Regions from separate parts of the Geobacillus sp. FSL K6-0789 genome, predicted to be linked through region 1. Evidence: a T-box and tRNA genes for the amino acid it is inferred to sense, from the RefSeq annotation. Region 1 holds a T-box; the other holds one or more tRNA genes.
The links. The T-box of region 1 lies ahead of tyrS (tyrosine--tRNA ligase). A T-box ahead of a tRNA ligase gene usually reads a tRNA of that ligase, here a tRNA-Tyr.

Region 1 (3,394 bases):
CGAAGCGCTCATCGTCGAGTTCTACTCGCGTTAAGGCGCAAAAAAGATCCGAAATGCATCAGCATTTCGGATCTTTTTTCTTAGGCGTAGCGAATCAAATAATACTTTTTCTTCCCGCGGCGGATGACCGTAAACCGCCCCTCAAGGCGGTGTTCAGCCGTTAATATGGCTCCGACGTCTTGAAGGCGCTCGCCGTTGACGTAAATGGCGCCGTTTTGGATGTCTTCGCGCGCTTGTCGCTTCGATGGCGAAATGCCGGCAGAAACGAGCAGCTCGACAAGCGGAACGTCGCCTCCTTCATGAACGAATGACGGTACATCTTTGAACCCTTGCTCAATTTCCGCCGCTGTCAAATTGGCAATGTCGCCGCTAAAGAGCGCTTCAGAAATGCGAATCGCTTGCCTGAGCGCCTCTTCGCCGTGCACGAGCTTTGTCACTTCCTCAGCAAGCGTCTTTTGGGCCGCCCGCTTCTCTGGGGCCTCACGAAGCTCTTGTTCAAGCGCTTCGATTTCCTCTTTCGACAGGAACGTAAAATACTTCAAGTAACGGATCACATCGCGGTCATCGGTGTTGATCCAAAACTGGTAAAACTCGTACGGCGACGTTTTCTCTTTGTCGAGCCAAATCGTGCCGCTTTCCGTTTTCCCGAATTTCGTGCCGTCCGCTTTCGTCACAAGCGGGATCGTCAAGCCAAACGCCCGCGCCTCGCCTTTCGTTTTGCGAATAAGCTCAAGCCCTGCCGTGATGTTGCCCCATTGGTCGCTCCCGCCGATTTGCAGGCGGCATCCTTCCGTCTCGTACAGGCGGAGAAAATCGTATGCCTGCAGCATCATATAGCTGAACTCGGTAAATGAAATGCCCGTCTCGATGCGCGATTGAACCGACTCTTTCGCCATCATGTAGTTGACGCTGAAATGCTTGCCGACGTCGCGCAAAAACGTAATGACATCCAGCGGCCCGATCCAGTCGTAGTTGTTTTTGATTTTCGCCGGATTGCCGTCCGCTTCAAAATCTAAAAAGCGGCCGAGCTGTTCTTTAATACGCGCGCTCCATGCCTCGACGGTTTCTTTGGCATTGAGCGTGCGCTCGCTTTTTTTCCCGCTCGGGTCGCCGATCAACCCCGTCGCTCCGCCGACTAGAGCGATCGGCCGGTGCCCCGCCTGCTGGAAGCGGCGCATCGTCAAAATGGTGGCCAAGTGGCCGATATGCAAACTGTCCGCCGTCGGGTCAAACCCGCAGTAGAGCGTCACCCGCTCCTCATTTAACAGTTTGCGCAACCCGTCTTCATCCGTCGTTTGGTTGACGAGCCCGCGCCATTGCAATTCCGCAAGCAAATCCATGTCCTTCACCTCTTTATAAATGTCATGCAAAAGAAAACACCCGCCCGTGATGAAGGGGCGAGTGTTCGTCGCGGTACCACCCTACTTAGAAAGCATGGTGCTTTCTCACTCATTTGGATAACGGCGCCGGCCGGCGGATGGCTACTAGGTGCCAAAAACGTTCGCCATCGCTGCTCAGGGAGGTAATTCACGCCTGCCTGTGGACTGGCTCGCACCGTCCGCCAGCTCTCTGCACCAGGGAGGCAGCCGCTACTTGTTCCCATCATCGCTTTCTCATATGAAATATATACATTATTATTACCATAGCGATGCGCTCGCTGTCAACCCTAACGCTTTTCGCACAAACGGCGAAAAATCAGCAAAATTCCACAATGTTATACGACGATCGACAAAAAGATTTATGAACAAATGCAGCGCATCGCCGCCCGCTACCCGTATTACGGAAGCGACAATGTGTATTACACCAAAGACAAGAAAACAGGAAAAATGACCTCCATCGCCAACCGGTCGAAGTCAGGGCGATGCTCATCGAAAACAAAACGGGAAAAATCATCAGCTTCGTCGGCGGCCTCGATTATGGGCGCGAGCAGTTGAACCACGCCACCCAGGCGCACCGGTCCAACGGGTCAACGATGAAACCGCTCTTAGTATACACGCCGGCGATGGAGATGGGCGTCATCCAGCCGGCGACGATCATTCCCGACTTGTCGCTTTCGATCGGTTCGTATACACCGAAAAACGCGGACGGAAAAACGCACGGGCTCGTCACGGTGCGCTATGTCTTGCAGCAATCGTTCAACATCCCGGCTGTTCGGACGTATATGAGAATTCGATCCCGCCATCCGATCGACTATTTGCATAAAATCGCGCCAGCCGTCGCCATTTTTATTTATATCGGAAGCGGCGGCGCAAAACTACGGCCTTGGCACCGAGGATACACCGATTTTCCCCAACATGCACGAATCGAGCGCTCTTTTGGTCGGCAGCACCCTCACCGCCGTCGACGCGGTTCTTTCCGGAGCGGCCGGGCATGCGCTCAACCTTGGAGGCGGTCTGCACCACGGCTTCCGCGGCAAAGCGTCCGGCTTTTGCGTCTACAACGACAGCGCGGTCGCCATTCAATACATCCGGGAGAAATACGGACTGCGCGTGTTGTACGTCGACACGGACGCCCACCATGGAGACGGAGTGCAATGGGCGTTTTACGACGATCCGAACGTTTGCACGTTTTCCATTCATGAAACGGGGCGCTATTTGTTCCCAGGGACCGGAAATGTCAACGAGCGCGGCTTAGGCGCAGGCTACGGCTATTCGTTCAACATTCCCGTTGATGCGTTCACGGAAGACGAATCATGGATCGCCGCCTATACGACCGCGCTTCGGGAAATCACCGACTTTTTCCGCCCGGATGTCATCGTGACGCAAAACGGCGTCGACGCCCACTATTACGATCCGCTCACCCATTTGTCGGTGACGATGAAAACGTACCGCGCCATTCCGAAGCTCGCGCACGAAATCGCACATGAATATTGCGGCGGACGCTGGATCGCCGTCGTCGTCGGCGGCTATGACATCTGGCGCGTCGTGCCGCGGGCATGGGCGCTCCTTTGGCTCGAGATGACAGGACAAGCCGATGTGTCCGGCCCGCTGCCAGATGAGCGGCGCGAACGTTAGCAACCGCTTTCACCCTTCGCGCTTCCGCTTGAGTGGGACGACCCGGATGACTTGTATCCCCCGATTCCGCGCAAAGCAGAGATCAGCGAAAAAAATGCCCAGACGGTGGAAAAAGCGTTGTATTTCATCCGCAGCCAGCGGCCGGCACGGTGACCGGCCGGCCGAACCGCCCTCCAAATTCAGAAACAATAGGCGAAGGGGGCTGCTTTTTATGGGCGCCATCGAGCCGGTTCGTGCCTGTTGGCGGCGCATGGGAAACGCAAACGAGAGCGCCTCGGCAGGCGCGTTCAGAGGAAACGCGAAAAAGGCTGATCCGAAAACGCGGAGCGTTTTCGGATCAGCCTCGCTCCTATTTCGTCGATTCCCGCACTTCAAGCCGG
Region 2 (3,394 bases), 720 kb from region 1:
CCCACCCTGCTAGGCCGAGGCGAGGGTAGGTTACGATGCCCGAGGCTTGGGCCACTACGCTTCTTGCAGCGGCTGTGTATGGACAGGGCATTGGTGGCCGCCAATTCCCTGCTTTATTGTACGTTCCTTCTTCTTTATTATACGCGTATAAAGAAGGGGATGACAAGAACTTTAGAGAAAGGGACAGTGAAGATCGAAAAAAATGAAAAAGAGGGTTGACTCTTTCATTTTTTTATAGTAAATTTTACATTGTCGTTCCGATTCTGAAGGAACTGAAATATAAAGATACAAAAAAACTTGACAAAGTTTTGGATTGCTTTATAATAGAAATCGTCGCCATTGCCTAGTGGTGATAGCGGAGGGGAAACACCCGTTCCCATCCCGAACACGGAAGTTAAGCCCTCCAGCGCCGATGGTAGTTGGGGCCAGCGCCCCTGCAAGAGTAGGTCGCTGCTAGGCAATATCGTGGAGTATTAGCTCAGCGGGAGAGCACCACGTTGACAGCGTGGGGGTCACTGGTTCGATCCCAGTATACTCCACCATCATGGGGCGTTAGTTCAGGGGGAGAACGCTTCGCTGGCAGCGAAGAGGTCAGGGGTTCAAATCCCCTACGCTCCATTGTATGCGGTCGTGGCGGAATGGCAGACGCGCTAGGTTGAGGGCCTAGTGGGGGCAACCCCGTGGAGGTTCAAGTCCTCTCGACCGCATCGCTCCAAACAGCTATGGAGGAGTACCCAAGTCTGGCTGAAGGGGTCGGTTTCGAAAACCGATAGGGGTGTCACAGCCCGCGGGGGTTCGAATCCCTCCTCCTCCGCCATAAATATTGACTTAGCTCAATTGGTAGAGACGAGCATCTGCATCGTCGAATTTGCTTCGAGTTGTCCCGACGCATCCAGCGTCTTCGAATTGGCTGGGAGAGGAAGGGACACAACAGAAGCCAAGGAGTCACGGTCTACTTCTATCATGCCGACTTAGCTCAATTGGTAGAGACGAGCAGCTGCTTCGTCGAGTCGGCTTCGAGTTGCCTCGACGCATCCTGCTTCCTCGAAACAGCTTGTAGAGGAAGAGGCACAGATCACAACAATAAGCCACCTTCTTGCATTTATTTTATGCCGACTTAGCTCAATTGGTAGAGCAACTGAATCGTAATCAGTAGGTTGCGGGTTCGAGTCCTGCAGTCGGCATCACGATTACGGAGGGGTAGCGAAGTGGCTAAACGCGGCGGACTGTAAATCCGCTCCCTTTGGGTTCGGCGGTTCGAATCCGTCCCCCTCCATTTTTATTTCTTATAAGCGGGCCTATAGCTCAGCTGGTTAGAGCGCACGCCTGATAAGCGTGAGGTCGGTGGTTCAAGTCCACTTAGGCCCATCACTTATGATGGACGACAAGAATGATTCTTGTCGTCTTTTTTGCGTTGTCGCTAAAGGCATAATGTGCTCTACCATCTCCATGGAGAATCCTCTGACTTTCACATGTCAACGAAAGGGTGCCCCCGTTCAGACACCCTCCCTTGGTTTTTACTTGAAAGTGGTTTTAGCAGAGAAACTTCCGCTTCAAACAAAACTAGAAGCCGTTCACGGAACGATAGTCCGTTTGCCTAATGGACGTACTTCCCATAATCAGGGGTAGCGATACGGTCAAAATTACGGGCGAGTTTTGTCAACCCTTCACGCAGCTCTTTGCCGGCGACAGGAGCACCGTGTCCGGTGATGGCGACTGACGGAAAGAGTGCGGCTAACTTGCGCACCGACTCGCGGGCGGCGCGCCAATCGATGGTATAATAGCGCGGCGGGCCGCTGATTTCGATTTGTTGGGTCAACACTTTATACAGTGAATCTTGGCGGACGGTGACGAACGCGTCGCCGGCGATTAAAGCGGCGTCGCGCGGCCGAAATAACGAAATGTGGCCTGGCGTGTGCCCCGGTGTGTGGATCCAGCGGAACTCCGGCAAGTGCGGAACAGTGCCGTCCTCTGGCAGCGGATGAACGCGATCGCCCAGTTGAATCGGTTCATTTGGGAAAAACGGTGATATTTTGGCGATGAAGCCGCCCTCGACGGAAGCGTCAGGTTCAGGATAGCTCGCCTTTCCAGTCAAATACGGCAGTTCAGCCGGATGGGCATACACCGGGACATTCCAATGCTTGACAAGCTCAACAATCGCTCCAACGTGGTCAAAATGGCCGTGGGTTAAAACAATGGCTTGCGGGCGGCTGCCGCTGCCAAAGCGGTCTTCCACGACTGAAACAATGTCATCGGCTGATCCCGGCATGCCAGCGTCGACTAATACAAACGCGCGGTCATCCGGGCGGCCGACAAGACAAATGTTCACGATTTGGATCGTATGGCAGTACAAATCGGGCAGCACGCTGACTCCGAGGCCGCTCGCTGCTGACATCGCAGGTATGAAACGATAGTCTTCTCCGTAGTGCAGTTGTTCCTCTGCCATGGGAACTCCCTCCTTGCACGAATGGATAGCCCATCGATAGGATTCCTTATCGAGAAGTGGGATATGCAACGCTAGGTTCGAACGGAAAACACCTTCCGCATTTTCCTCTTTGGCCGCTTGCTCGACATGCCCCGCCAAATAATGGTACTATAAAGGAAAGAAGGAAAGGAGGAAAACAGGATGAGCATTTTGAAAAAAGGATTGGCGTTCGGGCTTGGGCTTGCGATCGCCAGCAAAGAACAAGCGGAAAAATTGATCGATGAGTTGGTCAAAAAAGGAGAGTTGTCGCTTGATGAATCGAAGGAAGTGATCGATCAATGGAAGCAGCAAACCGAAGCGCGGAAAGCGGAAGTACAGCGGCTTGTACGCGAGCAAATCAAGCAGGTGATCGATAAACTCGACTTGGCGACGAAAGAAGACGTGCGGCAGCTCGAGGAGCGAATCCGCCGTCTTGAAGAAAAGGAACAAAGCGGGCAGTAAACCGATGCGGCCTGTCCGCTCGCTTTTTACCGCCTTAGGAGAGATGTCTCGATGATCGGAAAACGGGTGCGCCATATCGGAAGGTACCACGAAATCGCCGCCTCCTTGCTTCGGCACGGATTCGGGATGATCGTCGATGAGCTCGGCTTTTCGTCGTTTCTTTCGTTGCCGCCGCGATGGAGAGCGGAGCAAGGGAAAAAGGAAGGAAAAACGGTTGGGGAGCGGCTCCGCCTTGTGCTCGAGGAGCTCGGCCCGACGTTCGTGAAGCTCGGGCAAATTGCCAGCACACGGCCGGATTTGATTCCCGCTCCGATCATCAGTGAGCTCGAAAAGCTGCAAGACCAAGTTCCGCCGTTTCCGTTTGCCGATGTCCGCCGGATTGTCGAAGCGGAGTTTGGAAGTTCGCTGGAAACACTCTTTCGTTCATTTGAGGAAATGCCGCTCGCTGCCGCTTCGCTTGGACAAGTG

Region 2: it has a tRNA-Tyr gene. The T-box ahead of tyrS (tyrosine--tRNA ligase) is inferred to sense a tRNA for this amino acid. The anticodon was not compared.

The regions. Positions count from the first base shown of each region.
Region 1 covers NZ_CP151966.1:2,440,923-2,444,316, forward strand. The annotation lists gene rpsD (30S ribosomal protein S4) at 1-34, shown strand, start outside; gene tyrS (tyrosine--tRNA ligase) at 81-1,340, opposite strand; T-box leader at 1,391-1,615, opposite strand; partial or broken gene NSQ51_RS12885 (penicillin-binding transpeptidase domain-containing protein) at 1,716-2,206, shown strand; partial or broken gene NSQ51_RS12890 (acetoin utilization protein AcuC) at 2,232-3,167, shown strand; gene ccpA (catabolite control protein A) at 3,364-3,394, opposite strand, start outside.
Region 2 covers NZ_CP151966.1:1,723,952-1,727,345, forward strand. The annotation lists rRNA gene rrf (5S ribosomal RNA) at 343-459, shown strand; tRNA gene NSQ51_RS08990 (tRNA-Val) at 468-542, shown strand; tRNA gene NSQ51_RS08995 (tRNA-Ala) at 547-618, shown strand; tRNA gene NSQ51_RS09000 (tRNA-Leu) at 625-707, shown strand; tRNA gene NSQ51_RS09005 (tRNA-Ser) at 725-817, shown strand; tRNA gene NSQ51_RS09010 (tRNA-Thr) at 1,112-1,184, shown strand; tRNA gene NSQ51_RS09015 (tRNA-Tyr) at 1,195-1,276, shown strand; tRNA gene NSQ51_RS09020 (tRNA-Ile) at 1,295-1,368, shown strand; gene NSQ51_RS09025 (MBL fold metallo-hydrolase) at 1,598-2,446, opposite strand; gene NSQ51_RS09030 (ATP synthase subunit B) at 2,627-2,926, shown strand; gene NSQ51_RS09035 (AarF/ABC1/UbiB kinase family protein) at 2,978-3,394, shown strand, end outside.